Linked DNA regions of Parashewanella spongiae. The protein of the gene in region 1 interacts with the protein of each later gene in a pairwise test. Links are inferred from orthologs where the notes say so. Each region holds a gene or a part of one and is shown on either strand. Other genes may lie near its edges.

Region 1 (15,273 bases):
CATATATTGAATGTTTCCATCAATGTCGACTGGTCCTGATGGAATATAATGCTGCGCAGGAACGACGCCATTGGCAAAATATGAGTGCCCTTCAACAGAGATATCTGCCGTCCTGCCTTGACCAACGGGCACGCTTGAAATAATCGCTTCACCCGGCGCTGATATTTCAACTTGATTATTGCTTTGCGAAAACACTGAGTGTGCGTTACCACTGTCAATCGATGCCACGGACATTACGGAACTGTATGATGCTGGGTATGATTTGCTTGTGTCACCAGAGTTTCCTGCCGCAGCGACAATCAAAATTCCTTGCCGTGAATACTTATTGTATAGCTTTTTTTCTGCACGGCTGGTATCTATCCCACCTAAACTCATGCTGATCACATTAGCGCCTAAATCTGCACAAGTTTCAACGGCTGACATAATGTCAGAATTATATGCTTGACCTTGATCGTTTAAGGCTTTAATAGCGACAATATTAACCTTTCCATGTGGCATCACACCACGTATCCCAAAGTCGTCAGAATGATTGAGTGGTTTCATTGCTGATATAATACCGGCTACGTGTGTCCCATGTGGGTTTCCTGGTGCATCCCAGCTTCCCGTATTTCCCATACTTTCACCGATTACATTGTTATTAGCCAGCGCGGGGTGATTGACATCGTATCCTGTGTCAATGATACAAACCGTTCTATTGGATGCGGATGCATCAGTTAAACTTAGTGCATCAACGGCTTCGTTTCCCCAGCTGATATCGCTAAGCAGTGAGGATTTCATATTCCGATTTATCGATTGTTTTGAAGTATGTTGAGTACTTAATGTGTTGTTCAATGCATAACGAAGGACATCTTCTTCAATAAATTCAATGTTTTTATTTGCCTGTAAATTCCGTACTTCGTTTTCAGACAGTGAAGCAGAATATGAGTTACTGTGTCCAATTCGTGTTGCAGTAGCAACTTTTGCTTCGCGAAATGCTGAGCGCTGAAGTTGTACCTGAGTATTCTGCGCTGAATGACTCATGCTTGGCTGAGTACCAAAATGTGCAGGAGAATATGTCTGATCCTTAAATTGGACTATATATCTTTTTACGGGATGAGCAGAATTATTTGTCGGCGGATTAATATTTGTATTTTGTAAACGATTATTCGCAACAGCATTGTTTGTTCCGAATAAAGCGAACAAAACAGCGACTGCTAACTGTATTGCGTTTTTTTTAAATTTACTAACCATAAAATAACCCCACTACATCTCTTGAGCTGATATGCCATGCTTTTTAAAAAATTGTACAGGTGGCCGAATTTAAACCTATAGCGTCAATTGAGTGTTGTAAATGGTTCTAAATTTTATTTCATGTTTAATTTAAAAATCGAGAATCGATTTTTAAATTTGAAACTTGGGGTAAGGATGCATTTTTTAAATAAAAATGCCGTAAAGGATACGGCATTTAAATCTAAAAAAAAGTGGGTAATTAACCTAATAATTAAAAGTTATAGCTATATTGAACGGAGTAATAAGTTGCACTTGCGTTGGTGTGAGCAATGATATTGACACCACCTAAAATTGCACTATTTTCAATTACCTCTGTATTTTCACCTTTCACATAAGCCAAGCCAAAGTCTATTGTGCTGTTTTTGTCTAAATTAAATCCGATACCTGCAGTATACCAATCACGATCTGAATCAGGGATTGAAATAGAGCTAAGCTCACCAACTACACCATCATCAAATAAATAGCCTGCTCTTAAGGTCCAATCTTGGTTAACACTGTATGTACCACCAATAGAATATAACCATGAATCTTCCCATTTATAGACTTTCAGTGCTGAATCTGGAACTTGTGTTGTGCCTATCTTGTTGCCTTGAAGAGTAATTTTTTCAAAATCACCCCAGCTTGTATACTGAGCGGTATAATGGATAGCAAACTGGTCGGTTAATTGATGGAATCCGCCAATTTGCCAGATATCAGGTAAAGGTACTTCTAACTCATCACTTACTACGGGAAGAAGTGCTGTTTTTTCTTGATTTGGTGTTAAAGTATTTAAGACCCCTTTGACTTTAATATCAGGACTTTCTCGATAACTGATACCAATACGGTTATCTTTATTAAATTCGATTAAAGCACCAACAATACCACCGAACCCCCAACCATCAGCATCAACATCGACTAATGTTGAACTATCGCTAAAAGCTGTTTTTCCTTGGCGAGTTAATAAGCCTTCACCATAAACGGCGTCAATGCCAGCGCCAACACTGAAATGCTTGTTGACTCTCCAAGATAAGCTGCCGTTAAAATTAATTGTGGTGACTTCAGTGTTACCCAATAAATCAACAGGGAGTGTCGCACCTGGATTATCAGTTAAGAACGAACTGGTATCAGTCCCAGTACCGAAATTACTGAAGGCTGCAAAGCCAAAAGAAAAATTGTTGTTATAAGGTTGAATGTAATACAGGTTAGGGATCAATTTGTTGTCAGCCGCATCGTCTATGCTGCCAAATCCTGTTGTAGGTGCCTGTTGGTAGGCTAAATCTTTCACTTCAACATCGGTTTGTGCGTAAGTTAAGCCTATTGACAACGCTTTTTCGTCAAATAGTGCCATAGCGGCTGGATTACGAGATAGTACAGAAGCATTGTCACCAATAGCGGCTTCACCAGAGAAAGCTCGACCAATGCCTGTAGCTGATTGAGAGTTAAGTTGAAATCCTGCCGCCAGTGTTTGGGTACTTGCTAGAGCTAGGGCAACTGCTAAGCTAGTCTTATTGAGTAGGTGCATTGTATTCATCATCCAATTATTTATATTAAATAGACAACATAAGTAAAGACTATATATACCAATTACAGTAATTAAATGCTCAACTCAGAGCTATGTATGTGCTCAAAGTGCAATCGAAATTGATGAAGACATAGTTGTTACCGACATACACAGCTGTCGTTATTACATTGCTACGTCAAGACAATTTTGAGAAGTATTCTTTATAAACCAAAGTGAGCACATACAAGCTCCCGAAGGGCAAGGCTAAAGGGGTCCATTACTGCGTTACAAGCACTTGAATTATCCCGACAAAAGCACGAAGTGCGTTGAACGCCAGTTTTGTATGGCGGCCGTAGGGAATATAGTACTTCGAGCTTGTGCCTTGCACTGAAACCCTTTAGCTCTTGCTGAGTGAGAGATTAATTACTGTAATTAGTATTATTTCTACTTATCTATTTGTACATATAATAATCTCAGCCAAACCACTTAATAAAAGTGGGCTGTAATCGTTATTGTACTGTTTGTTATGATCTTGCACATACTAGGGAGCTGAAGAGGGTGCTGCAAGTCTGACCAGTGTGTAATTTGTTGATTTATTGTTGAATTTATTAGCGTTTATTATTTGGTTATAGAATTAACGACTTTAATAATTAATATTATTGTTTAATATTTATAGAGTTAGCTAAATATAATTTATGTAAAGAATTTGTTAGATATTTAGTTGTGTTTTTAATTAATAAAAGTTAATCAGCATAAGTAAATGAACTTATGCTGATTTTTTATCTTTTATAATTTAGATTTAAACATTTCAAAGCTTGAGGATTCAGCATTTGAAGCAGGTGATATCACACTCACAATAATTCCGGCAATGGTTGCAAACATAAATGCAGGTAATAACTCATATAAATCAAAAATACCACTTGAAAGCTCTTTCCAAACAATAACGGTTATTGCCCCAACGAGTATTGTTGCAACAGCGCCATTTCGACTGTAGTTTCTCCAAAATAATGCAAGCAATACTACTGGGCCAAATGCCGCTCCAAAACCAGCCCAAGCGTAGCTGACTAATGTTAATACATCACTTTTGGGATCCAAAGCGATCACCCCTGCAATGATTGCAATAGTAATAACACTTGCACGTCCAATCAGTAATAACTCTTGAGTTGACGCTTTTGGTCTTATCCAACGTCGATAGAAGTCTTCCGTTATCACGCTTGAGCAGACCAAAAGTTGAGAATCAATGGTACTCATGATTGCCGATAAAATTGCCGCAATCAATAAACCGCCAATCCAAGGGCTGAAGGCTGCCTGAGTCAAGTGGATGAAAACGGTTTCTGCATTGTCTAAAGGCGTAGCCGAAAAATGTACGGCGCCTGCTAGACCAACAGCTAAAGCACCAAATACCGAAACGAGCATCCAGCTCATGCCGATACGACGAGATACCTTTAAATCATTAGGATCACCAATAGCCATAAAGCGGGCAAGGATATGTGGCTGTCCAAAGTAGCCAAGTCCCCATGCGAGGAGAGAGAATAAGCCAATCAACGTGGTTTCATCGTTGATTATCGACAACATACTTGGATCAAGTTGTGACAAGTTTTGTAGGTTTTCTGGAGATGAAAAAATCGCCACAGGAACAATAAGTAGGGCGGCTAACATTAAGCAACCTTGAAAAAAGTCCGTCCAACTTACTGCAAAGTAACCGCCAATGAAAGTGTAAGAAACAATAATGATACTGCCTACCAATAACGCGTAGGCATAATCAAGACCGAATACTTTTTCGAATAAAATTGCGCCGCCAACCATGCCAGAAGATGTATAAAAGGTGAAAAATATTAAAATAGTCACCGCAGAGATAATCTTTAAAATGCCTTTATGATCATTAAATCGTTTTTCGAAAAAATCTGGCAATGTTAAGGCATTATCAGTGAACTGTGTGTAGATACGAAGTCGCTTAGCCACAAAAATCCAATTGAGCCAAGCACCGATGAGTAGGCCTATACCAATCCACACTTCGCTGAGTCCACCGACATAAACGGCACCGGGTAAACCAAGTAACAACCACCCTGACATATCAGAAGCGCCAACGCTAAGAGCAGTCACTCCAGGCCCCATTTTTCGGCCACCTAAGATATAGTCATCTACGCTGTTTGTTGCTTTATAGGCCCAGAAGCCTATCAGTAACATCAAGATTAGATAGCCTGAAAATGTAATTAAAAGAGGGGTGTCGATACTCATGTATTTTCCCTGTGGTAATTTTATTTTTGAAAAATATTACCAGAGTTATGACGTATTAACTATTTTGTGATGTAGATCATTTGATAAGGTGTAAAAAACACCAGCCTAAGAGGGGCTGGTGTTCAATTTTAAAGGGTTATTTTTATGTACACATTGAGTTTTAATCAACAATTCTCAATAGTTCGTTCACACCTACTTTACTACGAGTTTTAGCATCCACTTTTTTTACAATGATCGCCGCGTATAAGTTATAAGTCCCGCATTTCGAAGGTAGCGTGCCTGAAACAACAACCGATCCAGCAGGTACTCGACCGTAATGAATTTCGCCCGTTTCTCTATCAAAAATTCGTGTACTTTGACCAATATAAACGCCCATCGAAATAACACTGCCTTCTTCGACAACGACACCTTCAACGATTTCAGAACGGGCGCCAATAAAGCAGTTGTCTTCAATAATGGTTGGGCCAGCTTGTAATGGTTCTAACACACCGCCGATGCCTACACCGCCAGATAAATGCACATTTTTACCAATTTGGGCACATGAACCAACGGTTGCCCAAGTATCAACCATAGTGCCTTCATCTACATACGCACCTAGGTTGACGTAAGATGGCATTAATACAGTATTTTTACCGATAAATGAGCCTTGACGAACGGTAGCTGGTGGAACAACTCGAACCGCTTCTTTTTTAAATTGTGCTTCATCGTAATTTGCAAATTTTAATGGGACTTTATCGAAATATTTGGTTTCGCTGCCATCAATAACTTGATTGTCAAAAATTCGAAAAGAAAGTAGTACAGCTTTTTTAAGCCACTGATTAATCTGCCATTGACCATCTATTTTTTCTGCTACTCTAGCTTCGCCTGAGTCGAGTAAATTAATGGCGGTATTGATGTCTTGTTTCAGTTCCGAACTCACCGAAGTTGGTGTGATTTGGTTACGCTCCTCAAAAGCAGCTTCAATACGTTGACGTAACGCTTGCATTGGATTACTCCCAGTAAAATTTAGATTAATGTTTTAAATGAGTTAATGTTTTTATCAACGCTTGTTTTAATTCTTCCTTTTGAGATGAACTAAGAGGCTGGCCAGCATTGTTTTTTAGCCTGAAAAAGTCTTCGGCACGTTCCCCAATAGTGGAAATTTTTGCACCGACAATAGTGACATCGCATTGATAAAAAATATCAGCAACTTTAGCCAATAATCCCGGCCTATCTAAGGTGATGAGTTCCATCATCGTTGTTCCATTACGGGTGCTGGGTAAAAATGTCACTTTTGTTTTCACTGTAAAGCTTTTCATTTTACGAGAAATTTTCTTAAATTTCGGTAAATTTGTCGTATTAGTCTTTAATGCTTTTGAGAGTGTGCGCTGTAATGATTGGATACGGGAACTGCTTGAAACCGTCTTACCTGTTCTTTCAAGAATAATAAAAGTATCCAATACGTATTCAATTTTTGAGGTCATGATATTAGCATCATTAATGCTGATATTCTTGTTGTCTAATATCGCCATTACTGTAGCAAATAACTTTGGGCGGTTTTCACAATAAACAAAAACTTCGGTGCCACCACGACTCATGTGCTTAGATATTTGAACTAAAGGCTCATTTGAACCATGTTTTAAAATGGCGCTTGTATGCCAAACAACTTGATTGGGATTGTGACGTAAAAAGTAGTCCGCATTAAAGGTTTGCCATAATTTTTCAATTTCAACTTCAGTTACGCCACGTTTTATAAGCTCACTTTTCGCTTTGGCTTGGTGTTCTCTGACTCTGGCTCGCATGTCTATGGGCTTTTCTTTACCACGAGTCAATACACGTTGAGTTGAAAAGTACAGATCTTTTAAGAGTGAATCTTTCCAGCTATTCCAAATGTTTTCGTTAGTCGCCCTGATATCGGCCACAGTGAGACAATATAAGTAGTTGAGATGATCATTGTCTCGGACCTTGTCAGCGAAATCTACGATAACATCCGGATCTGAAATGTCTCTACGCTGAGCAACGGTTGACATCAATAAATGTTGTTCCACTAACCAGCAAACAATACGACCATCATGATCGTTCAATTCATGAAGTTTACAGAATTCCTCAGCATCTCTTGAACCAAGAATACTATGGTCTCCGCCTCGACCTTTACCTATATCATGAAAAATAGCCGCTAAAACTAATAATCCGCGTTTAGGGAGTTGATTAGCCACTATTGATGCTAAAGGGAATTCGTCTTTAAATTCCGGCTGGAAAAAACGGTCAAGATTTTTTAATAATCGGTGAGTGTGCTCATCAACAGTATATGCATGAAACAAATCAAATTGCATTTGTCCTTCAATTTTACGCCACTCTGGTAAATAGCTGCTCATGATATTGTGTTTATGCATGAGTGATAGCGCTGATATGCCTTTAGGGTGGCGTAATATTTCCATGAATATTTTACGACAAGCAGGCTCTAGCATTAAAGGCTGTGTCAATAAGCGTCTTGCTCTTCGAAGTGTGCGTAATGTTGGTGCAAAAATCCCCGTAATACTTGGATATTTTAATGTGATGGCAAATAATTCGAGCAGTTGCTCTGGCTGGCTGAAGTCGACACCGGGTAAGGCTTCAATAAAGTTTCCCCGACGTTGATAACGTTTATTGATCGGGCGGACTTCTAAGGTTTTACTTTGCTTTAATGTTGCTCTAAAAAAGAGTTGCAGTAGCATTTGATTAAGCTCCATTACTCGACGTATTGTCTGGTAATAGCGTTTCATCATTTGTTCAACAGCAAGCTGAGTGGCATCCTCAAAACCCATAAGATCAGCAACATCACGTTGAAAATCAAACAGTAGACGGTTTTCATCTCGCCCAGCGATGATGTGAAGGGCAAATCTTAGATCCCACAAAAAATTACGACACTGAATGAGCTCAGCCAGCTCAATTTTTTCAAGAAAGCCATGTTCGACCAAATCTTCAAGGTGAGTAACATTAAAGTGGCGCATGGATACCCAAGTAATAGTCTGAATATCTCGAAGCCCGCCGGGGCAGCTCTTTAAGTTGGGCTCAAGATTAAATGCACTGGATTTTTCGTGCCGTTCATCTTGTTCTTGTCGCTTAGCTGTATAAAATTCTTGAGCAGGCCAAAACTTAGGTGAGCAAACTTGTTGCTGAAGTTGAATAAATAGTTTTGTGTCTCCTGCTATTAATCTTGCTTCAAGCAGCGCGGTAGCAATGGTGAGGTCATCTTTTCCGAGTTGAATGCTTTGCTCAAGAGTGCGAACACTATGCCCAATCTCTAGACCAACATCCCATAGATAAGCAATAAATGTCTCTAATAAAATTTGCAGAGTTTTTGATAGTTCACCATCAAATAAAAAGAGTAAATCGACATCAGAATGAGGGTGAAGTGCGCCACGTCCATAACCGCCAACAGCAATCAGTGCTATGGAATGATCAACTATACCGCACTGTTGCCAAGCATTCTGCAACAAAGAGTCAACAGCATCACAACGGCATTGAACAAGTTCTACGATATTATGCTTTCGTTTAAACCTATCTAAAAGGTGTTCATTTTGTGTAATGAGAGCTGCTTTGACTTCCTGTGCAGTGTTATTCATTTCGTCCCTAGCTTTATTGTTAAATTATTTATGATTAATAACGCGCGGCAAGTCTTCTTCAGCACGTAAAGTGAGCACTTCAACGCCTTTTTCTGTTACTAAAAGGGTGTGCTCCCATTGTGCTGAATTTTTTCCGTCTGATGTGCGGACTGTCCATTTATCTTCGGCATCAAGCACGGATGTGTGACGTCCAGCGTTGATCATGGGCTCAATTGTAAAACACATTCCGGGGCGTAATACTGTTTTATCATTATTTTTGTAATGAACGACTTGTGGTGATTCATGAAATCCTTCGCCGATACCGTGCCCACAGTAATCTTGAACGATAGAATACTTCTCTAACCCCGTCTTACTGGCTTTAATGAATTTTTCAATCGTGGTACCGATTTCGCCTAATCGCATACCTGGGCGCACTTTTCGAATTGCAAGGTATAAACTTTCTTGGGCAATACGGCATAAGCGTTTGTTTTTTGGGGTTACATCACCAATGAGGAACATCTTGGATGTATCACCATGGTAGCCATCTAAGATGACAGTAATATCTAAATTGACGATATCACCGTCTTTTAAAGGCGTGTCATTAGGAATACCGTGGCAAATAACATGATTGACAGAAGTACAAATGGACTTCGGAAAACCGTGATAATTAAGAGGGGCTGAAATGGCATTGTGTTCATCAGTAAATTTTGCACAAATATCGTTAAGTTCATTCGTAGTTACACCAGCTTTTACGCTAGGTGCAATCATTTCCAATACTTCGGCCGCTAACTTACCGGCCGCGCGCATTTTTTCAATTTGTTCTGCGGTTTTAATCACAATACTCATGCAATCTCTCTCAAATCTTGTAGTGATGGCGAAATAACCCTAATACCAGTTTATTATTGCATCAATTGCCGTTTTTATGGTATAAAGCGCGCCGTTGTGTTTAACCTTATTTTCTGAAAAATTTAATCGGTAATCCTAAAGGATGCTTAGACTAATTTTATCAGTCAAGGTAGAATATGACCGCCATTATACATGGCATTTAATTTAAATACGAAATCACACACGTATCGTCACGTTTATCGGGGTGCTGAAATTAATCATTTTGGTCGATTAAGCGGGATACGTGGAGGAATAACCCCTCTTTACTTATTAAGGTATTACAAATGAAACAAGTTTCAATGCGCGATATGCTGCAAGCTGGTGTTCACTTCGGTCACCAAACTCGTTACTGGAATCCAAAAATGAAGCCGTTCATCTTTGGTCCACGCAATGGTGTACACATCATTAACCTTGAGCACACTGTGCCAATGTTTAATGAAGCTCTAGCATTCATCAGCAACATTGCTGCTAAAAAAGGTAAAGTCCTTTTTGTTGGTACTAAGCGCGCAGCAAGTGAAGCAATTAAAGAATCTGCAATCGCTTGTGATCAATTCTATGTCGATCACCGTTGGTTAGGTGGCATGTTGACTAACTGGAAAACTGTTCGTCAATCAATCAAGCGATTGAAAGAGCTAGAAACTCAAGCTGTTGATGGTACTTTCGACAAGTTAACTAAGAAAGAAGCGCTAATGCGTACTCGCGAGCTAGACAAGCTTGAGAAATCTCTTGGTGGTATTAAAAACATGGGCGGCCTACCTGACGTATTATTCGTTATTGGTGCTGATCATGAGCATATCGCAATTAAAGAAGCGAACAACCTAGGTATTCCAGTTGTTGCTATTGTTGATACTAACTCAAACCCAGATGGCGTTAGCTACATTGTTCCAGGTAACGATGATGCGATGCGTTCAATCCGTCTTTATACTTCAGCTGTTTCTGAAGCTGCAAAATCTGGACGTGGTCAAGATTTAGCGGTTCAAGCTGAGCAAGACGGTTTCGTAGAAACTGTTTAATAAGGTGAGATGAAATTCATCTTCCTTAAAGAACCAATTTAATTAATTGGTTTCAGGAGCCTAAGGGCTCCTATTTTTTATTAGTCGAATTTTCTAAAGAGGATTTAACAATGGCAATTACTGCTGCCCAAGTTAAAGAATTGCGCGATCGTACTGGCGCAGGCATGATGGATTGTAAGAAAGCACTTACAGAAACCAAAGGTGACATCGAGCTTGCGATCGAAAACATGCGTAAAAGTGGTGCTGCTAAAGCTGCTAAAAAAGCAGGAAACATTGCAGCTGACGGTACTATCATCATCAAAAAAGGTGAAGGTTTTGCTGCACTTGTTGAAGTAAACTGCCAAACAGATTTCGTAGCGAAAGATGGTAACTTCTTAGGTTTTGCAAATGAAGTTGTTGATGCAGCTGTTGCTGAGCGTTTAGATATCGCAGCTCTTAAAGCAAAATTTGAAGACACACGTGTTGCATTGGTTGCTAAAATCGGTGAAAACATGAATATCCGCCGTGTTGAATATATTGAAGGTGCTAACCTTTCGACATATAGCCACGGTGCACGTATCGGTGTTGTTGTTGCTGGTGATGCTGACGAAGAGACGTTGAAGCACCTAGCAATGCACGTTGCTGCTTCTAAGCCTGAATTCGTAAACCCTTCAGACGTTCCTGCTGAACTTGTTGAGAAAGAAAAAGCTGTTCAAGTAGAGATCGCGATGAATGAAGGGAAGCCAGCAGAAATCGCTGAGAAGATGGTTATTGGTCGTATGAAGAAATTTACTGGTGAGATTTCTCTTACTGGTCAAATGTTCATCATGGAACCTAAAAAATCAGTTGGCGATTTCTTGAAAGAGAAAGGCGCTACTGTTTCTTCATTCATTCGTCTAGAAGTAGGTGAAGGGATCGAGAAAAAAGAAGAAGATTTTGCTGCTGAAGTAGCTGCACAAATCGAAGCGTCTAAAAACGCTTAATTTAGTTCATTAAATGAACTTATAAGGCCGTGGCATTTGCTGCGGTCTTGTTATATTCGTCATCGCAAAATATGATATTTCTGGTTTAACATTTGATATGCTTACTAAGCTGTCAAATCTTAAGGTAGACACAACAGGATAATAATTATGAGCACCAACCCAAAACCCGCATTTCGACGTATTTTATTGAAACTCAGTGGTGAAGCCCTAATGGGAGATGAAGGCTTTGGAATTGATCCAAAAGTTCTTGATCGTATGGCTCAAGAGATTAAAGAGCTGGTAGAACTAGGTCTTCAAGTTGGTGTTGTGATAGGTGGCGGTAATTTATTTCGTGGTGAAGGGCTCGCAGAAGCAGGCATGAATCGCGTAGTAGGCGATCATATGGGAATGCTGGCTACCGTCATGAATGGCTTAGCAATGAGAGATGCGCTTCACCGAGCCTATGTTAATGCTCGTGTTATGTCAGCGATTCCTCTTAAGGGCGTTTGTGATGACTACAACTGGGCAGAGGCAATTAGTTTGCTTAAATCAGGCCGAGTCGTTATTTTTTCAGCGGGCACTGGTAACCCATTCTTTACAACCGACTCTGCAGCGTGCCTACGTGGTATTGAAATTGAAGCGGAAGTAGTGTTAAAAGGCACTAAAGTAGATGGTGTGTATTCAGCAGATCCAATGAAAGACCCTGATGCAGTAAAATTTGATGAGCTGACCCACACCGAAGTACTTGATAAAGAACTTAAAGTGATGGATCTTGCTGCCTTCACTTTGGCAAGAGATCATGGTTTATCCATTCAAGTATTTAATATGAATAAACCAGGTGCTCTACGACGTGTTATTATGGGTGAAGCTGAAGGCACACTTATAAAATAAAGTTTTTATTAGATTTATTTGATGACCTGAAAGGACATTTACAGTGATTGAAGAAATTAAAAGTAATGCTGAAGAGCGTATGGCTAAATGTATTGAAGCCGCAAAAGCTCAAATGGCTAAAGTCCGAACTGGACGAGCACACCCAAGCTTATTAAATACGATTCAAGTATCATACTACGGCACAATGACGCCATTGACTCAAGTCGGTAACGTAACAGTAGAAGACTCTCGTACTCTAGCTGTGACATTATTTGATCGTAGCATGACTCAGGCGGTAGAAAAGGCAATTATGTCTTCTGATCTAGGTTTAAATCCTATGTCAGCAGGAGCGACAATTCGCATTCCTCTTCCCGCTTTGACTGAAGAGCGTCGTCGTGACTTAGTTAAAGTGGTTCGTGCAGAAGCTGAAAACAGTCGTATTGCTGTTCGTAACGTACGACGTGATGCCAATTCTGAATTTAAAACTCTAGAAAAAGATAAAGCTTGTTCTGAAGATGATGCACGTCGCGGTGAAGACGATATTCAAAAAATCACAGACTCTTTTATCAAGCAAGTTGATGCCGTATTGGCTATAAAAGAAGCGGAATTGATGGAGGTCTAATCAACTCATCGTAAAGCTAGAGATTAGACGCCGTGTAGGGGTATACTACACGGCGTTTGTTTATTTTTAAGGGTTGTATTTGATGTCGTCTACAAAGGAATTAGGGTCTGAGTCAGCTTTGAAGCATGATGAAGAACAGACGGTCACATTACCTCAGCAAGCTTCTTCCTTGTTGAAGCAATCGATTCCGCAACATGTTGCCATTATCATGGATGGCAATGGACGTTGGGCTGAGTCGAAAGGTCAACCACGTGTTATGGGCCACAAAGCTGGCGTTTCTGCTGTACGTAAAGCCGTGAGCACAGCCAGAGAGCTAGGTGTAAAGTCGTTGACGCTTTTTGCATTCTCTAGCGAAAACTGGGGGCGGCCTGATAAAGAAGTGAGTTTATTGATGGAACTTTTTTTCACAGTTCTGCAACGTGAAATAAAGCTACTTCATAAAAATGGTGTTCAACTCAATATAATTGGCGATAAAACTCGTTTTTCTTCTCGATTACAAAAACAAATAATTAAAGCAGAAGAGAAAACGGCTAATAACACTGGGTTAGTGCTCAATATCGCTGCAAATTATGGTGGTCGTTGGGATATATTACAGGCGACTCAAGTATTGAGTCAGAAAGTTAGTAACGGTGAATTAACCTCAGAGGAACTGACTGAAGATCATATTCGTTCTCATTTAAATATGTCAGATCAACCAGAAGTCGATCTTATGATACGAACTGGTGGTGACTATCGTATTAGTAATTTTATTTTATGGCAGGCGGCGTATGCGGAATTAACCTTTATTGATACTTTATGGCCTGACTTTGATGAGCAAGTTTTTCACGAGGCAATCGCTAATTTTGCTAATCGACAAAGGCGCTTCGGACTCACTGGTAAACAGATAGATGATTTGAATGATTAATCGTGATTTTTTGAGGACTTTTTTTTGCTTAAACAACGTATAATAACAGCACTTTGCTTAATCCCATTAGTTATAGCTGGCATATTCCTTTTGCCAGCGAGCATTTTTTCTTGGGTGCTTGTCGCTATTTTTGCCATTGCTGCCAGCGAGTGGGGACGAATTGTTGCTCTTGATTGTAAAACTACCCAATATTGCTTCAGCATTAGTTTTACTTTTGTATTAGTGACCTTGAATATCATAGTGCCTGCTGATGGAATTTGGTACAGCAGCCAATTGCATCCCTTATATTGGTTGATTATTGTAGTCGGCTGTTGTTGGTGGTTAACTGCCTTTCTGATGGTCGTAGCGTTTCCAAAAAGTAAACCTATAGTCAATAATGCCGTTTTAAAAACCGTTTACGGCCATTTAACTTTATTACCTTGTTTTGCTTCTTTGCTCGCGCTTAAAGCTTTGGGCACAATGAATGCACCCTATATGGGGCCGTTTCTTGTTCTTCTCGTAATGTTGGTGGTTTGGGCCGCAGACAGCGGCGCATATTTTGTTGGTAAATCATTCGGTAAAACTAAGTTAATACCCAATGTTAGCCCAGCTAAAACGGTTGAAGGATTAGTCGGTGGGTTGTTTACAAGCATGTTTATTGTTGCCCTAGTGATGGCGATTTCGCCAGAACAAGAATTAGTATTGATTATTGCTGTTACAGTTTTTGTTGCATTAGTTTCAGCGTTAGGAGATCTGACGGAAAGCATGTTTAAACGAGTCGCTAAGATCAAAGATTCAGGTAACATTTTACCGGGTCACGGTGGCGTACTTGATCGTATTGACAGTTTAACGGCGGCATTTCCGGTATTTACCATGATTTATCTCGCCTTTTGGATGTAATGATATGCAAAATGTCGCCATTTTAGGTGCAACGGGTTCAATCGGGGTAAATACACTTGATGTTATTAGCCGTAATCCTGAACTTTATTACGCAAGCATTCTAGTTGCTAATACCAATGTAGATAAAATGCTGGAATTGTGTCGTATACATAAACCACGCATTGCACACATGGTGGATGAAAACGCGGCTCAATTGCTTCAAACACGATTACCAATAGAGCTTGATATTCAGGTGACAACAGGGACAGATGTGCTGTGTCAGTTAGTTGCAGATGATAGTGTAGACACTGTGATGGCCGCGATTGTTGGTGCAGCGGGACTTATCCCCACATTTTCAGCAGTAAAAGCGGGTAAGCGAGTACTGTTAGCCAATAAAGAATCACTTGTGATGTCAGGGCAGCTGTTTATAGAAGCAGCAAAGCAATCTGGTGCCACAGTACTTCCTGTTGACAGCGAGCATAATGCAATATTTCAATGTCTTCCTGAAAAAATTCAAAATGCATTAGGTTCATGTGATCTTGATGATTCAGGTATATCTCATATTATTCTTACGGGTTCAGGTGGCCCATTTTTGACGCGAGATCTAAGTTCATTATCGAGCGTTACTCC
Region 2 (15,136 bases), 170 kb from region 1 along the record:
TCAGTCGTTAAAACAGCGAATAGATGGGTTAAAGGTTGGCTCGGGCTTTGATACACAAAATGAAATGGGACCTTTGATCTCAAAAGTACATAAAGAACGTGTTGAAAAACACATTGAATCAGGCATTGAGCAAGGTGCCAAGTTAGTCAGTGATGGTCGACAGTTATTTGTAGAAGGCTTCGAGTCGGGGTATTTTTTGGGAGGGACTGTTTTTGATCATGTCACATCCGATATGGATATCTATCAACAAGAGATATTTGGCCCCGTTTTATGTGTCATGAGAGTTAAAAACCTTGAGGCGGCCTTAGCTTTAGTTAATAAACACCAATATGGAAATGGCACTTGTATTTTTACTCAAAACGGCAGTGCCGCGCATTATTTTTCTGAGAATGTAGCAGCGGGAATGGTCGGTATTAATGTGCCTTTACCTGTGCCGATGTCGTGCCACAGTTTTGGTGGTTGGAAACAGTCAATTTTTGGTGATTTGAATGCATACGGTCCAGATGCCGTTCGATTTTACACACAGCGTAAAACAATAACCAGTCGCTGGAAAATACCCTCTCAAGATCACTCTGCTCAGTTTTCTTTTCCCAGTTAGCATTATCGAGGTACTTCATGGATTCAATCAGAGTTAACGGCCAACGCCTTTGGGACTCATTAATGGCCATGGCACAGTTTGGAGCAACAAAAAAAGGTGGTTGTAATCGCTTGGCTTTGTCGGATGAGGATAAACTGGCGCGTGATCTTTTTTGTCAGTGGTGTAATGAAGCGGGCTGCACGGTAACAATTGATCAATTTGGAAATATTTTCGCTAAACGAAAGGGCAAAAATAAGGGCTTACCTTCGGTTGCCACAGGAAGTCATTTAGATACACAACCCACTGGTGGAAAGTTTGATGGTGTGTTTGGCGTATTGTCTGGTCTAGAGGTGTTGAGAACCCTGAATGAGCATAATATTGAAACTGATGCACCATTTGAATTCACCGTGTGGACAAATGAAGAAGGTTCAAGGTTTCAACCAGCTATGCAGGGATCTGGCGTATTTGTTGGGCGATTCGATCTTGAAACTGAGTGGAATAAAAAAGACATCAATGGCGTTTGCTTACGTGACGAACTTGAGAGAATAGGCTACTTGGGTTCAGAACCTATCGGGCAACGGAATATAGGCGCATTTTTTGAAGCGCATATTGAGCAGGGACCAATTTTAGAAAAACAAGAACAGCAAGTAGGGATTGTGCGCTTAGGCCAAGGAATACGTTGGTACGATGTTTATGCAACGGGTCAAGAATCACACTCAGGCACAACGCCAATGGGGTTCCGAAAAGATGCATTAGCCGCAAGCTGTGAAATTATCACTGAGATAGAAAAACTGGCGAACAACGTTGAACATGCGGTTGCAACAACAGGTTTTTTGCAAGTCAGTCCGAATTCAAGAAATACCATAGCAGGCTCTGTCAAGTTTAGTGTTGATCTTAGAAATCCATACCCCGATGTACTTGAGCGAATGCATGATGAATTTAATCAGCTTTGCAATGATGTGTCATTAAATCGAAAAGTCGATATTAAAGTTGATCACTTTTGGTACTTTGCTCCTGTCGAATTCAAAGCTTCACAAGACGTCAAGCAAGCCGCAGAAAAGTTAGGCTACACCCATATGGATATTGTTGCAGGAGCAGGCCATGACGCCTGTTATATGTCAGACATAGTGCCGTCAGGCATGGTGTTTACACCATGTGAAAATGGTATTAGCCACAATGAAATAGAAAACACCACTCTTGAGCAATGTGAAGCAGGTGCCAATGTATTACTGCACACGATGTTAGAGGCCAGCCAGCGACTTGCTAGGCAGGAGGTAGAGTAATGAGCTTATTAATTAAAAATGGCAACATCGTGACTCATGATCAAGCCTATCGAGCTGATATTCTTTGCGATAACGGTGTGATTACAACTATCGAAAACAGCATTCTAGAAACGTCAAGCATGGAAGTTATTGATGCCGAAGGTTTACTGGTCATGCCGGGAGGCATTGATCCTCATACCCACATGCAACTTCCCTTTATGGGAACCGTTGCCATTGACGATTTTGAATCTGGCACAAAAGCGGCTTTGGCTGGTGGCACTACGACCATTATCGACTTTGTCATACCAAACCCACAACAACGAATCTTGGATGCTTATCATCAATGGCGTGAATGGGCGGAAAAATCAGCATGTGATTATAGTTTTCATGTGGCAATAACATGGTGGGCTAACAGTGTTTACCAAGATATGAAAACACTTGTTGAACAATATGGCGTCAATAGCTTTAAACATTTCATGGCGTATAAAAATGCCATTATGGCGACAGATGAAATGATGATAGCCAGTTTTAATCGATGCTTAGAGTTAGGCGCAATACCAACGGTACATGCTGAAAATGGTGAGCTTGTATACCATTTGCAGCAATCATTATTGGAGAGAGGAATAACGGGCCCAGAAGCTCATCCATCATCTCGACCACCCATAGTTGAGTCAGAAGCCGCGAACCGTGCAATCACTATTGCCGCTGCAATTGGGAGCCCGATTTATATTGTGCATATATCTGCTAAACAAACTGTCGATGCGATTCAGTACGCTCAAAATAATGGCCATAGAGTGTATGGAGAATGCTTAGCGGTACATTTAACGATGGATGACAGTGTTTATCAAAATACCAATTGGGAATATGCCGCGGCTCATGTAATGAGCCCTCCTTTTCGTCCGAAAGTGCATCAACAGGCACTGTGGAATGGGTTAACATCAGGTACATTACATACTACAGCAACCGATCACTGTGCATTTTGTGACGAACAAAAAGCAATGGGAAAAGAAGATTTTACTAAGATCCCAAACGGAGTTTCCTCGGTAGAAGAAAGGTTAACCCTTTTATGGAACGAAGGTGTAAATAAGGGGCGAATTACCGCTAATGAGTTTGTGGCTTTAACATCCACCAATTCAGCAAAAATATTTAACATTTACCCTCAAAAAGGTGCGATTCAAATAGGATCAGATGCTGACTTTGTGCTGTGGGATCAAAATAGGAATAAAAAAATATCGTTAAAAACTCAAAAGTCGAAAGTCGATTTTAATATTTTCGAAGGGATGAAGGTCACAGGCATTCCTGTTTGTACCATTTTGGCTGGAAAAGTTGCATACCGTGACGGAGATGTAATTGCTCAGGCTGGTGATGGGCGTTATATCAACAGAGACACATTTGCGCCTTACTATTCGGCAACCAAATTGAAAAATCAAATCAATCAAGCAAAAGCAGTTGACAGAAAATGAGAGTGGACGCTTATTCGCCAGTAGATGGTTTGGCTAACAGAGTAATTTTCATCTTTTTGCTTGCCTCGATCATTGAAGAAGCTGATTCATTAGGAGACAAACTAGGGTCTGTTGAACTTTCAGGATTAAATTTTGTGCTATTTGAGCATTTATTTGTTCAAGGCGTGAGCAGTGATGCTTAGCCATCTAAGTGAGCTGGTCACAACACAGAACAGTGAATGCTCAAAAGCATCGAAAAAAGAGAGAGCGTAAATTGGTCGCTCTTTCTAAATAAAAGGTGCTGCGTTATCGTTTTCTTATTTGGAAACGAAGTAACGACAGTTTTGTATGTCGATAATAACCAAACCTCACAAACTCTGCCTTGCATAAAATAACCAATTTATCGCTGCAAAAACAATCACGAAAGATCAACAGACCCTAATACCATGTATGGACTCTCCCCATTTGCAAGGCATTAATTATTAAAAAAAAGGGTTCATTGCTGTCATATATTCGGCCTATTTATCAATAGATTAACCTTGTAGCCCTGATGGTTATCCGCCCCTATTACCTTATCAATTATCACGACCTATAACGGTCTTAGGTATTATCAGGTTTCAATAGAGCGGTGCTGAACCGTTTTTCACCAATTAATGTGTTGCAAATTCTGGAGCAACCCGTTGAACATTAACCTTATTTAGTAGCTTTGCTACTCATTCTCTTTCTTACTGTTAAGCTATTTTCAGCTTGTATTCTTCGTTGTGGTTAAGCATTGCCCAAGCCATACGAGCCATTTTGTCGGCTAAAGCAACAACGGCTTTGTTGAACGGCAATCCTTGCTTTAGTTCCTGACACCAGCGGCTCACTCGGTCGTTTTTCGTCTCTACCCGAGTGATGACAGAGCGAGCACCGTTAATCAATTGTTTTCTTAAATACGCATTGCCACGCTTACTTACCCCTTTTAAGTTCGGGTTGTCGTCCGTTGTGTACTGTTTAGGCACAATGCCAAGCCAAGCACTGAAATGTCGACCATTTTTGAACTGATTACCATCTCCCATTGAGGCATATAAAATGGTCGCAATAATTGGTCCAACTCCTGGCATGGTCATCAGTTGCTGACAAAGTGAATTTTGCTGATTCACTTGCTGTATTTTTACATCAATTTCATTGAGTTTCTTTTTGATATGCAACAATTCTTCTTGTAAGTCACTCAGGCAACCTCGTACGCCATCAGGCAATTCATTTTCGGCATCTTCAACCTAAACGTTCATGATAGGCATAGATGTCATATGCGTTTACTTTGACTACTATTTTTCTATCACCCTACACCATGAAAATTGTATTCGCTGAGATTTGAAGATTATTTCCAACCTAAGCTAAAGGCGAAGTGATTTTTAGCTTTTATGCTTTCACTAACAGGCTTGGGAATAGGTGTTAGCGGCTATTTTCACGGTAAATAAATCGGTTGGGAGCGTTCATATACGCAGAAAAAATTACTGATAGCAAGGCATGAAATGCAGCAAGTAGTGATTCTACTTGCAAAATTTATAACGCAGCTAGCGGTGGTTTTGGCAAGTATATGAATGTTCAGCACTCACCTGATGGGTGAATTAGGGTTGTTTAGTTTTGTATTTAACTTCAATAGATTAAATCTAAATTGTGCGTTCAACCGATTTATTTAGGTTCAAGGATGAAAGGTAACTCTGCTTTCAACTTAACGGCTCCTTTCGCTACAGTAATACCAAACTCAGCCAATAGACTACGAATTTGATTGCCTAGCGCTGTTTGCATTTTAGTCCGTTGCTCTCTTAGGGATGTCGCAGTTCAAATAATACCAATTTAAATTTCAACGCTTAATTTGTCATACCTGCGAACGCAGGTATCCAGCGACTTGTGCCCAAATTAACCAAAGACTCTGGACTCCTGCGTTCGCAGGAGTGACGATAAAATTGGTATACATTCTTCCGCCACGTCCCTTATTCGGTGCAGTACTTGTATTCCTTGCTGCTCAACCGTTTTAATCGGGACGAAACGCATAGAGTTTCGTTGAGATGCTTCCGCTATTGCCAAAGCATCGTTGTAATCGTTCTTGTTCCCCTTTCTAAAAGGCACTACGTACTGAGGTGCGATGGCTTTCACTTAATGACCCAGCTTGTTAAATTCTCTCGCCCAATGATAGGTACTGCCACAAGCTTCCATAACAATAATTGAAGGCTCAGTGTTCACTATAAACTTCAGCAACTCTTGAGGCTTACGCTTAACTCGTTTAATGACCTTTCCAGATGCGTTAATAAACACTAAATGAAAAATGTTCTTTGCAATATCAATTCCGATTGTTATTTTAGCCATGTGACTCTCCTCATTAAGTTTCGTTGCTTTTTCCTCCACATATCATGGCGCATTTTGACGCCGAGGGGGAGTGAGGAGAGTCCATACCATTAATTACAGTAATTAAATGCTCAACTCAGAGCTATGTATGTGCGCAAAGTGCAATCGAAATTGATGAAGACATAGTTATTACCGACATACAAAACTGTCGTTATTAAGTACCTGTCGATAAGTTCTTTGATAATTATTGTGTTCAGGTTTAGTGCTATACAAGACGCAATGTAGGGCGCATAGCCGTAGCTATGTAACCGAAGTTGCAACACCGTAGAGTGCTGAAGCTGGGCACTAGAAAATCTTAAGAAACTTATGGTCAGGTACTTACATTGCTACGTTGAGACAGTTTTGCGTAGTAATTTGGACACATACAAGTCTCGAAGGGCAAGGCTAAAGGATTCCATGACTACGTTACAAGTTTTTGAATTATCCCGACAAAAGCACGAAGTGCGTTGAACGCCAGCTTTGTATGGCGGCCGTAGGGTATATAGTACTTCAAACTTGCGCCTTGTACTGAAATCCTTTAGCTCTTGCTGAGTGGGAAGTTAATTACTGTAATTGGTATTATTAGATATTCAAGTCGCAAAAATAAAATCATGGAAAGATGAATAAAAAACGAAAGCGCACCTAAAAAGGTGCGCCGGTATGCCAACATAGGCATTGATATTAAGTATTAACAATACTTCATCTTCTCCTTTTGTTGTTCTTGTGTTGTATATTCCAAAACATATTAACTTAAAATATTAACTTACATTCATAGCTGCATAACTTCATACTAAAGGGGGAAGGCTGGCAAATATTTGTTTTGGTTATAACCAAATGATTGATAGAAGATCATCAATTATCTTTTTTAAAATGCTCAGCCTTTTTCACAACAGCGCTATAATGTAATAAGCTCCTTACTAGTAGTTAATTAAGCGGCGTACTCTTCATTGTGTTCATTATCTAAATCTGCGTCGTAAATAAATTCTTCATTTTGCTCTGGAGTAGTATAGCGTTGTGCAGTCGGTTTATCTTGAGTTCGATTTAACTGCTTTTCTAGTTTTTGACCCATTGCGGTAATAGCAGCGTATAAATTTTCATTTTTAGCGTGAGCAAACAACTTTCCATTAGGTATACCAACAGAAGTTTCAATTTTAAAGATTTGTTTTTCTTTTGTAATAATAATGTGCGGATTAATAAGGGGTACATCGTGCCTTGCTAATTTAGCGTATCTTGCCTCAACACGCTTTCTGATTGTTGGAGTGACTTCAAGATGTTTGCTCGTGATTTTTAACATATTTCGAACCTTTTCTTATTGTTTCCGTGTTTTCAGACTACCAACATGAAAAAATAAAAGTGTGATCTGCATCACACAATTGTGTTATCCATTCACGATTGTTTTATTTTTCATCGACCAGATCAAAAGTATGTGATAAAAGCCAACTCCCTCTTGTCATGGCTTAAAAACTCCTTCATATTTGATGGGATTTGCAAGTTAATCAGCGGCTAATCATTCAGAAAATGTGGCGAAAATGTTCATCACCATGACACTTTAAAAGAGTGTCTCAAGTCTCTAAAAATTATTAGAAAAGAATATTAATCTTGAGTATTTAACTATGAGCGCCCTATTTTCCATGGTTTTTTTGATAATACCAATTACAGTAATTAAATGCTCAACTCAGAGCTATGTATGCGCACAAAGTGCAAACGAAATTGGTGAAAACATAGTTATCTACGTTGAGATAATTTTGTGAAGTATTCTTTATAACCCACATTCCGCACCTTTTAAATCAAATAAAAACATTAAAATTTCAACAGGTTAATAACCAACTTCAAATATTAATAACTTACGATTTATTAAAATTCCTATTTATTTTCAAATAGTTGAAATTTGTATTTTATATAGAATGAAGTTCCACTTGTTTTATCCATTTAAATTTAATTATTTTTCAATCGAATACAGGTGCGATAAACCAAAGTGTGCGCATACAAGCTCCCGAAGGGCAAGGCTAAAGGTTTCCATTACTGCGTTGCACGTTCTTGAATTATCCCGATAGTACTTCGAACATGCGCTTTGTACTGAAAACCTTTATCTCTTGCTGAGTGAGAGATTAATTACTGTAATTAATGGTATAAGGTTAAGTCAGTCAGAATTTAGGAAGTTAAGCGCAGGACGTTTATGAATGTAAAAGCTAAAAACATTAAAGTGTGGGATATTCCTACACGACTATTTCATTGGTCACTGATTTTGTTAATGGTAGGGCTCTGGTGGACCGCATCAGAAGGAGAGATGGAATGGCACCAGATACTTGCATACACTCTGCTCATTATTTTAAGTTTTAGGTGGGTATGGGGGGGCATAGGAAGCGAAAGCTCAAGGTTTAAGGGGTTTATTCACTCTCCTGCTAAAACTATAACCTATCTAAAGTCACTAGGTACTCAAAAGTCGATTGAAAGTTCACTTGGGCACAATCCAGCGGGTGGTTACATGGTTATGGCTTTGTTGGTATTAATTTCGCTTCAACTTGTTACAGGCTTATTTTCTACAGATGACATTTACACTGAGGGACCATTATATCCGTTCGTGAGTGACGGTATTAGCGACTCGCTAACATGGATTCATCTAAACTTATTTTATGGAATTTTAGGGCTGGTAGCGGTTCATGTTTTAGCTGTGCTTATTCATGTTTGTAAAGGAGATGCAATTATTTCTGCACTGATCCATGGGCATAAATCGATCCCTGTGAATTCAAATGTTGAGTTGAGTTTCGCCTCAAATAAATTAGCCATCTTACTTATTTTGTTATTAGCAGGAGTGATAGGTCATTTTTTGATTTGGCCAATTTTGAGCGGACTGTAGATCACTAATCAACCTGAGCTTTGAATCAGCAAAGTTCAGGTCAAATTTGATAGGTTAATTACGTTGATAAATTGTTATTAATTTCTTTGCTTGTAACTTTTGTGACAACTTTTACAATTCTTACCCGTAGCACCAAAGGCTTTTTTAATGGCTTTTATATCATCTAATTGAGAAACTTTTGCAAGCTGATTAGCGCTTATTTGAAGCGCTTTCATTTTGTCATCAAAATCGCTTTTGTTTTTCCAGATTTTTGCTAGTACGTCTGTTTCACCTTTATCAGAACCTTCAATAAATCCTTCGTGGGGTAACTGAGCAAGTGCGGCAACGTTGTTGGCTCTTTGTGCAAATATTACTTTATCCATTGGCTTTTTGCCTTTCAGCATTGCAGCCATCTCACCAAAATTATGAGCCATGAGTCCAAAGGCCGCTTTCCGATACTGGATTGCATCTTCTACACCATCAAAGCTATGTGAGAGAGCGGGAGTGGTGATAGCGGTGCTCAGCAGAGCTGACATAATAAACTTTTTAAACATAACTTGTGGCTTCTATTTCAAAAAATATTGAAGAATTGTACCTGAAACTACTCGTTAATGAAGAGGGGAACTTGAAATAAAATGTTAAATTTTTAAAGGGTATTAGGGGCTGCTTATCTTTCAGGATTAAATTTTGTGCTATTTGAGCGTTTATCTATTCAAGGCGTAAGCAGTGAAGCTTAGTTATCTAAGTAAAAACGGGTTACAACACAGAACAGTGAACGCTCAAAAGCATCTAAGACAGCGTAAATTGGTCATTTCTACTGCGTTATCGCTTGCTTATTTGGAATACCAAACCGCACAAGCTCTGTCTTGTATAAAACGACCAATTTATCGCTGAAAAAATAATCACGAAAGATCAACAGCCCCTATGGTCTGTTGATCTTTCAGAATTAAATTTTGTGCTATTTGAGCATTTATCTGTTCAAGGCGTGAGCAGTGATGCTTAGCCATCTAAGGGAACTAGCGATTTAGAAAGTACCAATCAATATTTTAAATTTTTTTTTCATACCAGCAAAGGCTGGTATCCAGTGACTTTTATAGAAAAGCTTAAACCTAAACGTTCATGATAGGCATGGATGTCATATGCGTTTACTTTGACTACTATTTTTTCTATCACCCTACACAATGAAAATTGTATTCGCTGAGATTTGAAGATTATTTCCAACCTAAAGCTAAAGGCGAAGTGATTTTTAGCTTTTATGCTTTCACTAACAGGCTTGGGAGTAGGTGTTAGCGGCTATTTTCACGGTAAAACATCAGTTGAACGCTGAGTATACGAGTAACTGTTTGAGCAATACGATGATTTTATTATTATGTTTTTCATCCAATGAGTGAAATGCTCTACGCTCACAAGCTTGCTAAAATGACTGCTATCTGCGTTGTAACTTTTGCAAGTAGAATAACTACTTGCTGCAAGCTACGCCTTACTATCAGTCATTTCTTCTACGCTTGATAATGCAGTCAACTGATGTTTCTAGGGAGCGCCACGAAGCGCTTTATTCTGTTGCGGGATTTGTCTCAACGTATACGCAGCCAAGCGATTACATGGCCATAAACCAGAGACAGCAACGTTATTATTTACTCATGTTACGCACTAACAGCTTTTAGAGTTTGAAGTTCTGTAAAGGCTGTTTTTAATGCTTTTATATACAGTTTCGCCCTCAGTTGAAATTTATTCATTTTCAGTTTTAAAGCTAAGGTTTCAAGCCTAAATGCACTATAAATTGATAAAAATTGATGATTACTTTGTGTTTTAACTGTATGTGCTGGAGAACGGGTAATTGCCGCATTTGACTTCAGGTTTTTATGGAAGAGTTCAACGTTCCATCGTTTTTGATAGACCGCTTGGATGAACTCATCATCACAACTTAAATCACTGCATAACAAGTAAAGCTCGCCTGTACTTCCATCTTTGTTTTTAAAGACTTTCTTGGATAACTGTAACTCAAAATCTACCCCAGATATCCAAACTTTGACAGACTGCCCTTCTTGAAACTCAAGTGTATCAACCCGTTGTGATTTCTTATGCTTCTTATCATCTTCACTCAAAGAAACAAGACGATTAGATTTGCACGCCATGATAAAATCCTTGTGGCCAGTCATCAACTTTTTTCCCTGTGATATTCTGATACGATGAAGTTCCTTTATGTTTCCCCCAGCGTCTTGAGCGAAGGTTGTACCAAGCTTTAAATAACTCGAGGAAACCTTGATTGACTCCTTTACGGACATAAAGGTAAGACCGTAGAGTGGCATTAAACCCTTCAATGGCACTTGATGCTCTGTGGCGAGTTTGATGCAACGCTTCCACTTGCAGCATAAGTTCGCTGGCACTCTTGCCTAAACGGAGTCGCAACCACTGATAACTGCCAACTAATTCTTTCTGATACCGCGCTATTTTCCAAGGTTTAGCTTTTCGTAATTGGCGCTTTCGTTCAGAGAAGCGACAAGCCACTTCAACGCATTCTTGAGGATAAAGTTCGCCAAGTTTCAGTAACTTTTCGTGAAGTGCTTGAGTTGCTAATGTCAGTCCTTTCAAACGATTTTTTATGTATCTAGCAGCGGTGATGCCATCTTTATGCTCAGTATTTTTTAAGCCATCAACAGCCTTCGTTAGCAAGGCTTCAGCCTGTTTTTTCGTCATGAGGCTACCCGTTTTCATGGAAATACTGGTCAAAGCTTGGTGGAGATGATTTCTGCTTTTCGTTCCACTTTCATATTGCTCAATCGCTTGCTCACATTTCGCTTGCACGCCTAATAAATCAACCATTGCCTGCTGCTTTTTCTCTGTATCGAATACATCTTTACGCAATCTTTTTTCCAAACTAGCCTCTTTATCAATGTAGTAGTACGCCCGACGTTCAACCTTTCTCAGCGCCTTACCTACGATATACAACGCATGGAAAGCATCATCACGTTGCTCTGCATGTTCAAAGCTCATGCTAACGCCTTTCGCTATTCCTTTTGCTCCATCTTTAACGACGTGCTGAGGTGATAATCCTTGTGATTTAGCTTCACCTAAAACTCGTGCCCAAGTTTCACCGTCACGCTTTTGTTCGTGAGAGAGTGAAAATAAATAACCACTTTCGAGATCTATCCCAGCAAGTACGGGGTCACCTTGGCTGAACATCTCATCGATGGCCACACTCTTTATGGCTGATAGCGACACTTTTTCGTTAAATAACTCAGCCTGCTCTTGAGCTTCAACGATAACGCCTTGAATGTAACCGTAACTGACTTTACAGCCTGGATAAATGAGTGGGATTTGTTCTTCAATTGCTCGAATAGAGTTAGGTGCTGTGATTGATAAAGCCACAATAGAACGGCGAAGATGTGGTACGTCAACATTTACAGATGTAATGACATCAGATTCGTCGTTGGTAGTAACAAGGCACTTTAGTGCCGATTGAGCCGCATATTTAGCGGAGTAAACGGCTTTACGAGAAACATTAAATTCATCAGAAAGAGAAGAAACTGCACCATGCACTTGGCAAGCGATAGTTTTTAAGAGAAGATCGAATTTGTCTGAGGAGTTAAGCGGTGTTCGGTCGAGTATCGGCATTTTATTTTGAGAATAGTTTTAGTCGGCTTATTATCTCAATAAATAACGTTTTTCTCCTCAGATTTTCTCATTTATTTGTTACCCGTATCTGATGGGTTCCCCAATTTTCATATAAGTGCCATTGTTCATCCCACGTATTGGCAAGAATAACTATTTTGTCGAAGTGCTGTTCACTCTTAGTGGCTATCGACGAAATAGAAGCATTCTTATCTTGCTGCATGTTGGTTAAGTCAGCTTGTCCGAGCCAAGTAAAAAAAGTATTCACAATTTACGCTTATTATTTATTTGTAAATAATATTACCTTACCTAATATTTTTAACATATAAAAAAGGTGAGCTAAATTGCTCACCTTTATCATTTTTACGACTGAAGCAGAAGTTTCCAACTTTAATTGCAGTTTCTAACTACATTTGTTCGGTTTCCAACTTCAATTGTATTGATCAAACACAAATGTGGTTATTCGTAATCTTCCATCGGCACACATGCGCAGAATAAGTTTCTGTCACCAAAAACGTCATCAATGCGGTTAACTGTTGGCCAAAATTTATTTGCTTTAGTTACGGCTGTCGGGAAAACGGCGAGTTCACGTGAATATGGGCGAGAATCAAATTCTGGATCCATAATGTCAGCTAAAGTATGCGGAGCGTTATGAAGCGGGTTGTTATCGGCTGGCCATAAACCTGCTTCTACTTTTCTTACTTCTTCACGAATAGCAATCATTGCTTCGATGAAACGATCCAGCTCGACTTTTGACTCTGACTCAGTAGGCTCAATCATCAGCGTTCCAGCAACAGGGAAGCTCATGGTTGGTGCGTGGAATCCGTAGTCGTTTAAACGTTTAGCGATATCCATTTCGGTGACACCAGACGTTTCTTTAAGCGGACGTAGATCCAGAATACATTCATGGGCTACTCGATTATTACGACCACTAAATAATAATGGGTAATGCTCTGAAAGCTTTTTGGTTACATAATTCGCATTAAGCATCGCCATTTGCGTTGACTGTTTAAGCCCTTTACTACCCAAAAGGCGAATGTACATGTATGAAATTGGCAATATGCCAGCGCTACCATAAGGTGCCGCCGATACAGCGCCATTATTGTCACTTTCAAGTCCTGGTTTGATGATAGTATGTCCTGCAACAAACGGAGCTAAATGAGCTTTAATACCGATAGGTCCCATACCTGGGCCTCCGCCACCATGAGGAATCGCGAAGGTTTTGTGCAGATTCAAATGCGAAACATCAGCCCCAATGAAACCAGGAGAAGTAATACCAACCTGTGCATTCATATTCGCGCCATCAAGATAAACTTGGCCGCCATACTGGTGGATGATTTCACAAATCTCTTGGACTGTTTCCTCGTATACACCATGAGTAGATGGGTAAGTGATCATGATGCAAGAAAGGTGTTCAGCCACTTCTTGCGCTTTAGTACGTAGGTCGTCGAGGTCGATGTTACCTTGTGCATCACAAGCCGTTACGACAACTTTCATTCCTGCAAGTTGTGCTGAAGCTGGGTTAGTGCCGTGGGCTGATTGTGGGATCAAACACACATTACGATGCCCATCACCACGTGAAGCATGATACTTCTGAATTGCTAACAAACCCGCATATTCACCTTGAGCGCCTGAGTTAGGTTGCATACAAATTGCATCGTAACCTGTAATGTCAACTAACCAATCAGACAATTCGTTGATAAGCTGAGTGTAACCTTCGGCTTGTTCAAGTGGGCAGAACGGGTGCATGTTGGCAAACTCTGGCCAGCTGATCGGTAACATTTCGGCAACCGCATTTAGCTTCATGGTGCATGAGCCCAAAGAAATCATCGAATGGTTCAATGCAAGATCTTTGTTTTCAAGGCGTTTGATATAACGCATCATTTCAGTTTCGCTTTGGTAGCGGTTAAATGTAGGGTGCGTCAAAATGGCATTTTGACGTTGCAAGCTGGCAGGAATGGATGATTCCGTTGCTGCGAGAACTTGCTCATCAATTATAGTGACATCTAAGCCATGATCTTCGCCCAATATCACATCAAACAACTGTGCAATATCTTCACGTGTTGTTGTTTCATCTAGGCTAACACCAAAACGTAGGTCACTATCAATACGTAAATTAAGTTTAGCCGCTGCAGCACGTGTTTTAATGGCAACTAGGTTTGTGCTTTCAAACGTCAATGTGTCAAACCAAGCGCTGTTAACTGGATTTAAACCTTTCGATGCTAAGCCTAACGCTAAGATATCAGTGAAACGGTTAATGCGATTTGCAATGGTTTTTAGACCTTGTGGGCCATGGAATACAGCATAAAAAGATGCCATATTTGCCAGTAATACTTGAGCCGTACAAATATTAGAATTGGCTTTTTCACGGCGGATATGTTGCTCACGAGTTTGCATTGCCATGCGTAGGGCGCGGTTGCCGCGAGTATCCTGTGATACACCAATAATGCGGCCAGGCATTGAACGCTTATGTGTGTCTTTGGTTACAAAAAAGCTCGCATGAGGACCACCGTATCCCATAGGTACACCAAAACGTTGCGCGTTACCAAAAACAACATCAGCGCCCATTTCACCAGGAGATTTAAGCAGTACCAAGGACATGATGTCAGCAGCAACTGAAATTACCGCTTTTTTAGCTTTTAGCTCTGTAAATAGTTCGGTGTAATCGTGAATTTGGCCTTCGCGGTTGGTGTACTGGAACAGCGCACCAAAAAGCTCGTAGTTGACGGCTTCGTGTGCTGGACCGACTACAACATCAAACCCAAAACATTCAGCACGTGTTTTTATTACGTCTAATGTTTGAGGGAATAAGTCATTAGCAACAAAAAATATGTTGGCTTTTTTAGCTTTGGATACCCGTTTAGCCAGTGCCATTGCTTCAGCGGCAGCAGTTGCTTCATCAAGTAAGGATGCTGATGCTAAGTCAAGTCCCGTAAGATCCATCGACATTTGCTGGAAATTGATAATTGCTTCCAGACGGCCTTGGGCAATTTCAGGTTGATATGGTGTATAAGCAGTATACCAACCAGGATTTTCTAAC

The links.
Region 2: the proteins of frr (region 1) and hpf interact in binary tests that used the Escherichia coli proteins (3 or more experiments, as listed by UniProt). The link is inferred for Parashewanella spongiae from one-to-one orthologs.

The regions. Positions count from the first base shown.
Region 1 is NZ_CP037952.1:4,042,985-4,058,257, reverse strand. What follows is about bases 11,125-14,102. They hold frr (ribosome recycling factor), read left to right. Parts: upstream 11,125-12,323; coding sequence 12,324-12,881; downstream 12,882-14,102. Other genes in these bases: E2I05_RS16090 (phosphatidate cytidylyltransferase), read left to right, coding at 13,810-14,102; E2I05_RS16095 (undecaprenyl pyrophosphate synthase), read left to right, coding at 12,964-13,785; pyrH (UMP kinase), read left to right, coding at 11,558-12,280; tsf (translation elongation factor Ts), read left to right, coding at 11,125-11,410. Also shown: E2I05_RS16145 (S8 family serine peptidase), read right to left, coding at 1-1,230; E2I05_RS16140 (OmpP1/FadL family transporter), read right to left, coding at 1,481-2,770; sodium/proline symporter PutP, read right to left, coding at 3,536-4,987; dapD (2,3,4,5-tetrahydropyridine-2,6-dicarboxylate N-succinyltransferase), read right to left, coding at 5,148-5,972; bifunctional uridylyltransferase/uridylyl-removing protein GlnD, read right to left, coding at 5,998-8,571; map (type I methionyl aminopeptidase), read right to left, coding at 8,596-9,396; rpsB (30S ribosomal protein S2), read left to right, coding at 9,720-10,448; more of tsf, read left to right, coding at 10,559-11,124; more of E2I05_RS16090, read left to right, coding at 14,103-14,664; ispC (1-deoxy-D-xylulose-5-phosphate reductoisomerase), read left to right, coding at 14,669-15,273. UniProt on the Escherichia coli protein: Responsible for the release of ribosomes from messenger RNA at the termination of protein biosynthesis. May increase the efficiency of translation by recycling ribosomes from one round of translation to another.
Region 2 is NZ_CP037952.1:3,864,469-3,879,604, reverse strand. What follows is about bases 5,260-8,100. They hold hpf (ribosome hibernation-promoting factor, HPF/YfiA family), read right to left. Parts: upstream 6,943-8,100; coding sequence 6,577-6,942; downstream 5,260-6,576. Other genes in these bases: E2I05_RS15440 (cytochrome b/b6 domain-containing protein), read left to right, coding at 7,825-8,100. In the rest of the region: E2I05_RS15475 (CoA-acylating methylmalonate-semialdehyde dehydrogenase), read left to right, coding at 1-598; E2I05_RS15470 (Zn-dependent hydrolase), read left to right, coding at 616-1,860; hydA (dihydropyrimidinase), read left to right, coding at 1,860-3,302; E2I05_RS15460 (hypothetical protein), read left to right, coding at 3,299-3,484; E2I05_RS15455 (IS110 family RNA-guided transposase), read right to left, coding at 4,013-4,519; more of E2I05_RS15440, read left to right, coding at 8,101-8,505; E2I05_RS15435 (c-type cytochrome), read right to left, coding at 8,583-9,038; E2I05_RS15425 (transposase), read right to left, coding at 10,603-11,667; E2I05_RS15420 (hypothetical protein), read right to left, coding at 12,167-12,364; gcvP (aminomethyl-transferring glycine dehydrogenase), read right to left, coding at 12,556-15,136.